One region of the Paenibacillus sp. genome, then DNA from elsewhere that is predicted to be linked to it. Evidence: riboswitches for the same ligand, from Rfam matches in the RefSeq annotation. Region 1 holds a riboswitch; the other holds the start of a gene.
What was found. Region 1 has a riboswitch for cyclic di-GMP ahead of VE009_RS08785 (FapA family protein). Riboswitches for the same ligand answer to the same signal wherever they lie in the genome.
Positions count from the first base shown of each region.

Region 2: another riboswitch for cyclic di-GMP. It lies ahead of VE009_RS22895 (hypothetical protein); the one in region 1 lies ahead of VE009_RS08785 (FapA family protein).

Region 1 covers NZ_DASQNA010000017.1:90,848-96,638, forward strand. The annotation lists gene VE009_RS08780 (HD-GYP domain-containing protein) at 1-506, opposite strand, end outside; gene VE009_RS08785 (FapA family protein) at 518-2,359, opposite strand; cyclic di-GMP riboswitch class I at 2,433-2,518, opposite strand; gene VE009_RS08790 (HAD family hydrolase) at 2,792-3,442, opposite strand; gene VE009_RS08795 (hypothetical protein) at 3,607-3,762, shown strand; gene VE009_RS08800 (uracil-DNA glycosylase) at 3,776-4,450, shown strand; gene VE009_RS08805 (hypothetical protein) at 4,466-4,891, opposite strand; gene VE009_RS08810 (carbon-nitrogen hydrolase family protein) at 5,074-5,791, shown strand, end outside.
Region 2 covers NZ_DASQNA010000041.1:134,842-140,632, reverse strand. The annotation lists gene VE009_RS22905 (HAMP domain-containing sensor histidine kinase) at 1-60, shown strand, start outside; gene ggt (gamma-glutamyltransferase) at 106-1,686, opposite strand; gene VE009_RS22895 (hypothetical protein) at 1,759-2,955, opposite strand; cyclic di-GMP riboswitch class II at 2,982-3,065, opposite strand; gene VE009_RS22890 (amidase) at 3,135-4,379, opposite strand; gene VE009_RS22885 (spore germination protein) at 4,597-5,791, shown strand, end outside.

The DNA.
Region 1 (5,791 bases):
AGCTCGGCCGGCAGCTGGGCTTTGCCGACGTCGTGGAGAAGGGCGGCGCCCGACAGCAGCTCCAGTTCGTCCTTCCCGAAGCGCAGCCATTTTCCGATCAGAGAGGACAGCACGGCGACGGCGATGCTGTGCTTATGCGTGTAATCGTCCTTCTCCTGCAAGGCGGAGAGGACGTGGTACAGCGTGCAGGTTTCCGTCAGCTTGCGGATCGTCGGGAGGACGCGCCTGCGGATTTGATCGAAGTAGACCGTCTCCGCGTTGGCCGCGCTGCGAAACAGTTCGCTTACCTCCGCCATCGCTTCGTCGACCATGCGCCGCGCGGGAGCGGGATCGTCCACGTCGCCGTCCCGCACATCGACATTCAGGCGGCTGAAGACGATCGCATGCCGTTCCGTCAGCACTTCTTCCGCCTTGAGCAGCAAAGAGCCGCCGGGCGCAATCATGTTTTTGTTCAACTTTTTCCCTACATACTTCATGATGGATTCCGGGATGCCGCGATTCGACATGGCGTTCACCCTCAAACCTCGTGCTGCGCCACCAGGCGTTGATCCCGAACGAAGAACTTCATGTTCTCCACCGTGTCGAGAATCTCCTGGGAATAGCGCTGCACGAAAATTCTTCCGTCGTACATTTTCCGCACGTATACGCTGGCGCCGGCCTTGAGCGTCGACGCGCCGCCGGACAGCCCGCCCACGATCATGGCCGAAATCGTATTGCCGGCTTCCAGCTGCGAGCCTTTGCACACCGCTTCGTTTTGGTAAAACACGATATTGTTTTTCGAATACAGCTGGCTCTGGAGCACGCCCTCTTTCCGGATCAGAATATCCCCGTTGGACATGACCGTGGACAGCTGGCATTTCGGAATATCCATCTGCACGACGGTTTCCTCGCTCCGTTTGATCGTTTCGGACGTTTCGCCGAGCATCTGCTGAAGCTCGTTCAAGAACGCGATCGGATCGACCTGAAGGAAGCAGGAGGGACGAAGGAGCGCGAGCAGCCGCTGCTTCAGCGTCTCCAAATGTCCGCTTTGAATGTTCTGGATCGTCGCGATGCAGCCCAGTATCTCCTTCGCGCATACCGGGATGTCCTTGAATTTCGTGTCCGCCAGCAGCTGGAGCGATTGCCCGGAGGGAACCGACGCCCCGCGGGAAGCGAGCGTGTCGGTGAGCATTTTCCACGCGTTGCGCAGCGAGAGCAGCTGCTCGTTCAATTTTTTCGTGAAGTTGTACAGCCGGTTGTACAGCACGCCGAAGTGGCCGGAGTACAGCTTGCCGCCGATGACGTTGCCTTTGATGAAAATGCTGCCGGTCGCCGTGACCGTGGCGTTATACACGCTGCCGAACACATGGACGTTGCCCAGCGCTTCGACGACCATGCCGTCCGTGACGTCGCCGTAGACGTACACGTCGCCGGAGAAAAAGATGTTGCCCGTCTTCAAGTCGACGTTCCCCGGAACGACGTAAAACGGGTTGATGCTGACCAGCTTGATGCGTCCTCCGCCCGTAATGCGCGGACGGCCTTCTTTCAACGCGATGACGTTCGTGCCGTCCACGATCTGCGTGTGGTCCTTGGCGACGAGGATCAAATCCTTCGCTGGTCTCGGCTCGATGACCGAGCCGAAAATATCATAACCGGCCTCCCCTGCGATCATAGGTATTTTGCGGGCGACGGTTTCGCCCTTCTGCGCGGATGGGATCTTCAAATGATTGCGGAAGTCGATCGAGCCGTTCACTTCCTCGAAACTGCTTTCTACCTTCTCGTTGAAGAGCAGTTCGATTTGGGCGTCTCGGCTTTGTACCGGGGGACGGCCCTCCGCGATGACGACCGGCTTGTGCGTCGGCTGCAGCAGCTCCGCTTCGATCGCCCTGCGGTTGTACGAGAACAATTTTTTTTCGTGGAGTACGGTTTGGACGTCGCTCAGCTCGAGCTCCTGCACGACGCGTTCGGGGTCTTCGACGGCTTCGACGACGAGCTCGCCGCTCGCTTCTTGGTCCAGCAGTTTCCAGGCGAAGCGCCGCTTCGCGAAGAGATGAAACCATGCAGTCATGCGGTCGTCGGCGATTTCGATTCGAAACAGGGGCTCCGGCGCGACGGACCATTCGATCTCGTCATCCGGATGAACGACGACGCGCCCCTTCCTCGGCACGCCATTGACGCGAAGCTCGACCGGATCGACGGCTTCGAGGATGACGGGGCTGTTCTGTTCGTCGGGGACGAGGCGAATGTCCCCGTTCTCGATTTTGGCGGCGCTCATGCCGAAGCGGAGGGAGGGATCGTCGGGCGCGCTTTCCTCCGCTTCGAGGCCGCCGAGATCCAGCTTGTTGATCAGCCGGATCATGTCCTGTTCCGATAAGGCCATAGGGCATATACCTTCCTTTCCGAAAATAAAAGAAACTACCCCAGCGGGATAGTTTCTGCCCTAATCCCTACTTTTCGGTAACCCGGCCACCATAGATTCGTCATCCTTAGGTCCGAGGCTTTGCGTCTCCGCCTTTCGACGGATTTGCCATTATCGAAGCAGTGATATATTTGGTTGATAGAGCGATTTCGAATGTTGTCGATTTTTTGTAGGTAATGTTGATTATAAGCGCATTTTATTCGACAGTCAACAATTGGTATTTTAGAGCGGAAGTATGAAGATAGACGTGGAAAAATCGGGCGTTGGCATTATTTTTGCGGGATGAAAGCGCTGGTTTTCAGGGTCTTATTTCCTATTTACATGGGGGTTGTCCGTCATGCTCCGGCGGGGGACGGCGGTGTCGAATTTTGCAATCGAACGCTCGCCGGGGGGTTACCCCAGCGAGTCGAGCAATTGCGCGAGCGGCTTCTCCTCGAACGACCGGAGCCGGGCGTCGTAGCGCTCGAACTGCAGCGCCTCCGTCATCGGGTTCGGCACGATGACGCAGCGGACGCCGGCCGCGACCGCGGACCGCGCGCCGTTGGCGGAATCCTCGAAGGCGACCGCTTCTTCCGGCGCGACGCCGAGCCGCTCCGCGGCGAGCCGGTATAAGGCCGGGTCGGGCTTCACCCGTTCGACGTCGTCTTGGGTGCACAGCGTTTCGAAAAAGTCGGCCAACTCATGCGTTTCCAGGAAAGGTTCGACCCAAGAACGCGGGCTGCTCGTGGCGAGCCCGATCCGCAGCCCGAGCTCGCGCGCCTCCCGCAAATAGCTAACGACGCCTTCCCTCGGCCGCAGCGCGGCCGCTTTCTCGTGGTGGCGCAGAATCGCGGCCTTCTTGATGCCGTCCAACACTTCCTCCGAACCGACCTTCTCCATGATATAGCGGAACATGCCGTCGTCGTAGGTGCCGATGCCTTGGGCGAAGACGGACAGCGGCAGCTCGACGCCGTGTTCGGCGAGCGTTTCCCTGAAGCTCTCGTACCATACGGATTCCGTATCCAAAATCGTACCGTCGAAATCGAAAATTACGGCTCGAATCATCAGCTTTTCTCTCCTCCGATTATGCGCAAAACTGAGCAAAACAAGTCTTTCTCTCTCGCTTCTCGTTTGTTAGGATGGTAAAGTATAAGGCGCGTTACACGCCCGGCGAGTTACTGGCATTTTACCATACATGCGCGGCAAAATCTTGAAGGCAGGTGATTTCCGTGTCGTTATCGCGAACCGTCGTCAAACGGCAAATTCGGGACCGGCGGAGAAGGTGGCTGAAGCGGGCGTTTTGGCTCCTTGCGACGGCAACGCTCGCGGGGACGCTGGGTTCGTGGCTTTGGGATTGGACCGGCACGCCGGTCTATTTAGAATAGGAGGCTGCGACGGATGGGCATTTTGCGGAACGATTGGGAGCAGCAGGTAGGCGACCAATTCGAGCAGCCGTACTATTTGCGGCTTCGAGCATTTCTCAAAGAGGAATATCGAACGAAGACGATTTATCCGGAACCGCACGACATTTTCAATGCGCTGCACGCGACGCCGTACGGATCGACCAAGGTCGTCATCCTCGGGCAGGACCCGTATCACGGGCCGGGGCAGGCGCACGGGCTTAGCTTTTCCGTGAAGCCCGGCGTGCCGTCGCCGCCGTCGCTGCAAAATATTTTCAAAGAGTTGAGAGACGACGTCGGCGCGCCGATCCCGAATCACGGCCACTTGGCTTCGTGGGCGGAGCAGGGCGTGCTGCTGCTCAACGCGGTGCTGACCGTGCGCGAAGGGGAGCCGAACTCGCATAAGGGACAAGGCTGGGAGACGTTCACGGACCGCGTCGTCGAGGCGCTCAACGCGCGCGAGGAGCCGCTCGCGTTCGTCCTCTGGGGAAGCCACGCCCAGGCGAAAGGCGCCCGCATCGACGGCGGGAAGCATCTCGTCATCCGTTCGCCGCACCCGAGCCCGCTGTCGGCGCATCGCGGGTTTTTCGGCAGCAAGCCGTTTTCCCGCATCAACGCGTGGCTTTCCGCCCAGGGGCGCGAGCCGATCGATTGGACGATCCGGAATCTTTAAGCGGCGCCTTCGCCGTCACATCGCTTGGTCCGCCGGCGTCGTGACGGGATAGGGCCGCTTTTTCACTTTAATCGTAACGACGCCGCCTTTGCCGAACACCTTCGTTTCCGCATGGAACGCCGCCTCGAACATTTTTTTCTTCTCTTCGAATTGGGCGACCGACATGCCCGGCCTCAGGCGGTAACGGAACACATAGTACAGGTCGTCCTCCGTGGCGGACAGCGACAGCAGCAGCGGGAACAGCTTGTCTTTGCGGGGCCTCACGTACAGGTTCGTCAGTTCGAACGTTTGCCGCATGCGGCGAACGTACCGGCTGCGCCAATGCGAGCGCCACGCCCCGTACGCGATCAAGCCGGCCGCGGCGAGCCACCACCACCGCTCCGCGAAGCCGCTCGCCCCGGCCAGCCACGAGCCCCCGCCGGGAAACAACGCCTCGAACATGCGCCTCTCCTCCTTTGCGACCGCAACCGGTCTCTTTGTCCCATTGTATTCGCCCTCACCCCGGGGTTATGCTTGCGCTCCCAGCGGGCCTTCTGGCCCCGCCGCAGAAGGTGTTTCCCGCACCAAAGTTTGGTACAATGATCAAGTAAAGTCAGGATACGTATCGGAGGTGCCGAAGAGAAGTGAAAATGAGAGTTTCCAGTGTGCAGTACCATCTGCATACGATCCAGAGCTTCGACGAGTTCCGCGCGCAGGTGGAGCATTATGTGAAAACGGCGCAAGAGTTCGGCACGGAGTTTTTACTGTTTCCCGAGTTTTTCACGACCCAGCTGCTGTCGATCCCGAACGCGGCCGGAACCGCGAGCGGCATCGAAGAGCTGCCGAAATATACGGAAGCGTACCGCGAGCTGTTCGTCCGCTTAGCGAAAGAAACCGGCATGTATATTATCGCCGGCACGCACGTGTTGGAGCGCGGCGGTTATTTGTATAACACGGCGCATTTGTTCAAACCCGACGGGACGGTCGGGGAGCAGCCGAAGCTGCACATCACGCCGACCGAGGTGACGGAGTGGAACGTGCGCGGCGGCGATTCGTTCCAAGTGTTCGAGACGGAGAAAGGGACGATTGCGATCCTTACGTGCTACGACATCGAATTTCCGGAAATTGTCCGGATGGCGAAGGCGCGGGGGGCGGACGTCATTTTTTGCCCGTCGTGCACGGACGACCGCCATGGGTTTTACCGCGTCCGGTACACGAGTCACGCGCGCGCCGTCGAGAATCAAGTGTACGTCGTGACGGCCGGCACGGTCGGCAGCCTGCCGACGGTCGACTTCATGCGGCTCAATTACGGCCAATCGGCGATTCTTGCGCCGAACGACATCCCGTTCCCGCCGGCCGGCA
Region 2 (5,791 bases), on a different contig from region 1:
GGCGCGAGGAATCTGGAGGGCGGCGTCGAGTTTTATTTCGAGCTCGAGGAAGCTTCATAGCGGATAGCAAAAGCGCGCGAACCGATTCGGTCCGCGCGCTTTCCTTTACCAGCCGATGGCCGCGCCGTCGCTGCGCGGGTCGGCCCCGCCGCTCGGGAAGCCGCGCTCGTCGATCGCGATCGCATGGGCGTGACCCATAATGCCGTCCCAAGGCTGCACGACGTTCACCTGGTGACCCGCCTTGCGCAGCGCCTCGGCCACCTCCGGCGCGATGCGCCCTTCGAGCTTAACCTCCTGCGTCGGCGCTCCCCACGTTCTTCCCCACACCCACCGCGGCTCGGAAACCGCCTGCAGCGGATCCATGCCGTAATCGACCATGCGGGTGAACACGGCGGTCATCGTTTGCGGCTGCCCTTCCCCGCCTTGCGTGCCGTACACGAACGCGGGCTTCCCGTCCCGCAGCGCCATCGCCGGGGCGAGCGTGTGGAACGTCCGTTTGTGCGGCTCCAGCCGGTTGACGTGGTTCGGGTCGAGCGAGAAGAACGAGCCCCGGTTTTGCAGCAAAATGCCGGTATCGCCCGCCGCCACGCCCGATCCGAATTCGAAATACAAGCTCTGGATGAACGAGACGGCGTTGCCCTCTTCGTCGACGACGGCCGCGTACGCGGTGTCGTTCCCCTGCGGCACGGCGCTGACGTCGACGGTGCGGTCCATACGGATGGCGCCGGCGAGTTCGGCCGCGTACGCTTTGTCCAGCAGCCGGTCGAGCGGGATCGCGGAGAATGCCGGGTCCGTGAGGTAGCGGTTGCGGTCGCGGAAGCTCAGCTTGATCGCCTCGATCAACAGATGGTAATACTCCGGCGAGCCGTGCTCGACGGCGGAGAGGTCGAAGCGCTCCGCGATATTCAGCGCCATCAGCGCCGCGAAGCCTTGCGAATTCGGCGGCATCTGGAACACGTCGTAGCCCCGGTACGTCGTCGTGATCGGATCGACCCAATCGCCTTCGTGATCGGCGAAATCGTCTTCCGAGAGCAGCCCGCCGTGCTCGCTCGCCTCGCCCGCGATCGTCCGCGCGATCGGACCTCGGTAGAACGCGTCGCGCCCTTGCTCCGCGATCAGCCTGAGGCTTGCGGCCAGCTGCCGCTGCACGAACCGCTCCCCCGCTTTCGGCACGCGCCCGCCCGGCAAATAGATGGAGGCCGTCGACGGGTATCGTTCCAATACCGAAGCGTGCGCCGCCGTGTTCGCGTGCTGGTCCGCGGACAGCGGAAATCCGTCCGCCGCGTACGCGATGGCCGGCTCAAGCGCTTCGGCGAGGCCGAGACGCCCGTACTGCCGAAGCACGGCGTCCCAGCCGTCGACCATGCCCGGCACTGTCAAAGCGGCCAGAGGCCCGCGTACCGGTATGGCGTCGAGTCCGGCGTAACGGGCAAGGGTAGCGGCGTATGCGGAACGCCCGCTTGCGTTGTACGCCCGCACCTTTCCTTCCCCGGCGCGGCAGACGAGCCAGAACGCATCGCCGCCGAGCCCCGTCATATGAGGATAGACGACCGCCAAACACGCGCTGACCGCCACCGCGGCATCGAACGCGTTGCCGCCTCGAGCGAGCGCGCGCGCTCCCGCCGCCGAAGCCAAGTAATGGGGGCTGACGACCATCGCTTTCGTACCTTTGAACGTTTGCTGCATCTCGGTCCACTCCTCACATAGTAAAGGCGAGGCCTGCGGATCGGTTCCGCAGGCCTCTTGGGTCAAAAGGGTTTACGATTTGTTCGTCGTGTTGTCATTCAAGGAAGCCGGCTGAACGAACGGCAGCGCGTAGACGATTTTCACCGTCTGACCTTCGTAGCTCGCCAGATACACAAGCTGCTGCGTCGTAAAACCGGTTCCGTTCTTGGTGAAATTCGTTTGCAGCTTCTGCTCGAACGACGTGCCGTTGATCGTGTAGCGCAGCGTGTAGTTTTGCTGCACGTTGCCGCCGTTCGCCGACGTTCCGGTCCACGTGGACTCGATGCCGCTTTCGTCCACGACGCCCGTCGTTTCGGCCGGAATCGACGGCGCCGGAGCGGCCGGGGCGGCCGGAGCGGCGAGCGTGAACGTCTTCGTCCATCCTTCCAGCGTTACCGTCACGTCGGTGGACGTCCCCGGCAGTAAGCCCGCGCGCTGCACCGTCTCCGACGACTTCGCGCCGTTGCTGTACGTCTTCTCGACGGCGAAGTCGACGCTGTACGTCGGCGCTTCGTACGTCCATACCGGCTCCGCGGCGGTCAGCGCGAAGTCCCGCAGCACGACCGGAGGCGCGATTTCGAAGCCCGATGCGGCGTATACCGCGTCCCCCGCAACCTGCGCCAAGGTCGGCTCCGCCACGACCTCCCTCACCTCGTCGTCCCACACTTTCACCAATTGGTACGAGAACGAGAACAAATTCGATACGCGGTCGTACGCGTCCCAAGAGAGATTCGTATATTCGTAATACTTAATGAACGGCACGTGCACGACTTGCGCGGCCGCGGATGCGGCCCGCGTATGGACGGCGCCCGCCGTCTTGCCGTTCATGTAAACCGTATATGCGTCGACATTGAACGCCACGTCGCCGGTTTGCGAGCCGACGGACGTCGGGTAGCGGTACGTCCACGTTCGATCGCCGATTTTCGTAAGCTGCGCCGATGCGCTGACGTCTTGTCCGTTGACGAGCAGCACGAGCTTCGGACCGTCGATCGTGACGGTGCCCGTGAGCACGACGTCGGTCGCGTAGTGAGCGAGCGTCGGAATGAAATCCGGGCTGATCGCGCCCGTCATGCGCTGCTGTTCCGTCCTGCCTGTCTCCTTGGCTTCCGCCGCCGTTTTCGCGGCCGCCGCGGCGTCCAGCGCGCCCGCGCCGCAGCCGAACAGCATGAAGCCGGCCAATCCGGCCGCCCCGACTTTGCTTGCCCATGTTCCGTTCTGAATGATTTTCATCTGGTTGTCTCCTCTTAGGTCGATGTCGCTAAGAGGGCCGGTTACACTATTCGCTCCGCATACCCTAAGTGTCCATGTACAGGGCAGGCTTCTTCGCATCCCGCTATATCGCAGACTTCATTATAGGGGGCGATTCGCCGCCGCACAAGACGGGGAACCATCATTTTGAATCGCGTAAATTATGTCAGCTGCGTCCGCTCGTCCGCGATTTGTCGAAGCCATCGGAGCAGCCTTCGATCTTGCCCGGGGCCCGCGACGACGGATACGCCGACCGGCAAGCCGCCGACGTCGCCCCACGGCAGCGTCGCCTGGGGCAATCCGGCGAGGCCCGCGATGCAGCACAGCTGCAGCGTTCGGCTGCGCAGCCGCTCCAGCGCTTCTCCGCCCGCTCCCCGCCGCGGCGCGGGACCCGGCGTCGTCGGCAGAACGAGAACGCCGTCTTCGCCGAGAACGTCGACGAGCCGTTCGCGAATGACCGAGCGCATCGCCGTCTTCGCCGCGCTCGCGGCGTCGTCGACCGTGCTCGCCCACGCGAACCTCTCGGCGATGCCGGGACCGAAGCGCGGCTTCACCCGTTCGATCCAAGCGCCGTGCGTCCGCCATATTTCCGACGCCTGCAAAATCCGGAACGCGCGCATCCATTCCTCGAGCCCCTCCGGCGCGAGCGTCGTCTCCTCTTGCGAATCGGCGCGCGCCGCGAGCTCGCGAACGAGACCCAGCAGCGTCGGCTCGCACTCCGGCGCGAGCAGCGCGCAGGCGTCGAGCGGCATGATCGCCCGGCGGAACGGCGCCGCGTCGTCCGGCTGCTCCAGCAGCGCTGCGCCGACAGCTTCCAGCGTGCGCGCGTCCCGCGCCATCCAGCCGACCGTATCGAACGACGGCGCGAGCGGAATGACGCCGTCCTCGGACACGGCGCCGTGCGTCGGCCGGAACCCGTAAATGCCGCAATACGCGGACGGCACGCGCACGGACCCGCCCGTATCGGTGCCGATGGCGAAATCCGTCAGCTCCCCGGCGACGGCCGAAGCCGAGCCGCTGGACGACCCGCCGGGAATATGCTCCGGCGCCTTCGGATTTACCGGCGTGCCGTAGTGGTAATTCTCGCCGTTCAAGCTGTACATCAGCTCATCGGTATGCGTCATGCCCGTGAGCCGGGCGCCCGCGCGCAGCAGCCGCACAATCGCTTCCGCGTCGCGTGCCGAGGGGGCGTGCGTCCGCTTCCAATCCGGATGGCCCGCGCCGGCGGTGTAGCCTCGAACCTCGAACACGTCCTTCGCCGCGAACGTCAGAGCGTTCAGTACGCCATGACCGATCGGGTCCCTTCGAACGTCAGGCGCGCATACCGCTCCCCACGGGTCCGCCTTCCCCGCCGCGGTCACGGCCTGCCGGCGGCGGCATCCCGCTTGCGTACCGGCGCCATCCATCCTAATGAGCGTTCCATCGACATCCTCGCCTTTCGTTCGAAACTGGTTTCATTATATCGGGATGCGGCAACCGCCGAAATACGATTCGGTCAAGTTTGGTACCGAGACTAAATTTCGGGGGCGCATTTTGGTTCCCCGTCTAATTGCCTCCGTTTGCATAAAAAAGGAAGCGGATTGACAAACTTTGGGTACGACTATAGCGGATAAGGGATGTCAGATGATGCGAGACGGCGGGATCAAAGATCGCTTAACCAGTAAAGAAGGAACCTCGACGAAGCCGTCCTCCGCCGCGCTGGTCGATCGCTTGGATCGGAACGTGGAAGCGGTGCGGGAAGCGTTCTCGAACTGCGACGACGTCGTCTTCCGCATGCTGGAATCGGAGAACGGGACGAAAGCATGCCTCGTTTATATTGCCGGTCTGGCGGAGACGAAAGAGCTGAGCGAGCATGCGCTCCGCCCGTTCTTGGACGGCGCGGTATCCGCCGGGGGGAACGGTTCGGCCGCCTCCCGATTGAACGAGCACCTGCTGTCGGTGGCGGCGGCGTCCGTCGCCGAGACGTTGGACGCGGTCATCGCGGAGGTGACCGAAGGCGGCGCGGCGCTGCTCGTCGACGGCATTGCCGAAGCGATCGCGCTGCGCGTGCCGGGCGCCACCCGGCGAGCGGTGCAGGAATCTACGACGGAAGTGAGCATCCGCGGACCGAAAGAATCGTTCACGGAGGACATTCAAGTCAACACGTCGCTGCTGCGGCTCAAGATCAAGACGACGGATCTGAAAATGGTCTCCCTTCGCGTCGGAGAGCGCACGCATACGAATGTCATCGTCGCTTACCTGCAGGGCGTCGCGAACCCCGGCGTCGTCGCGGAAGCGATGCAGCGCATTCGCTCCATACGGATCGACGGCGTGCTGGAAAGCGGATATATCGAGGAGTGCATCGAGGACGATCCGCATTCCCCGTTCCCGCAAATGCAGTACACCGAAAGGCCCGACACGGCCGCCGCCATGCTGCTCGAAGGCCGCGTCGTCATTCTCGTCGACGGGACGCCGAACGTCTTGACCGGTCCGATCACGTTCTGGCAGCTGATGCATTCGAGCGAAGATTATTACGAAAGGTACTATGTGGCGAATTTGCTGCGCATGCTTCGGTACGCCTTTCTTTTCTTGGCGCTGTATTTGCCGGCATTATATATCGCCGTCACTACGTTCCATCAAGACATGCTGCCGACGAGCCTCATGTTCAGCATCGCGGCGGCGCGGGAGCCGATTCCGTTCCCCGCCTTGATCGAAGCGCTTATCATGGAGATTTCGTTCGAAGCGCTCCGGGAAGCGGGCATCCGGCTGCCGAGGGTGATCGGGCAGGCCGTGAGCATTCTCGGCGCGCTCGTCATCGGGCAGGCGGCCGTCCAGGCGG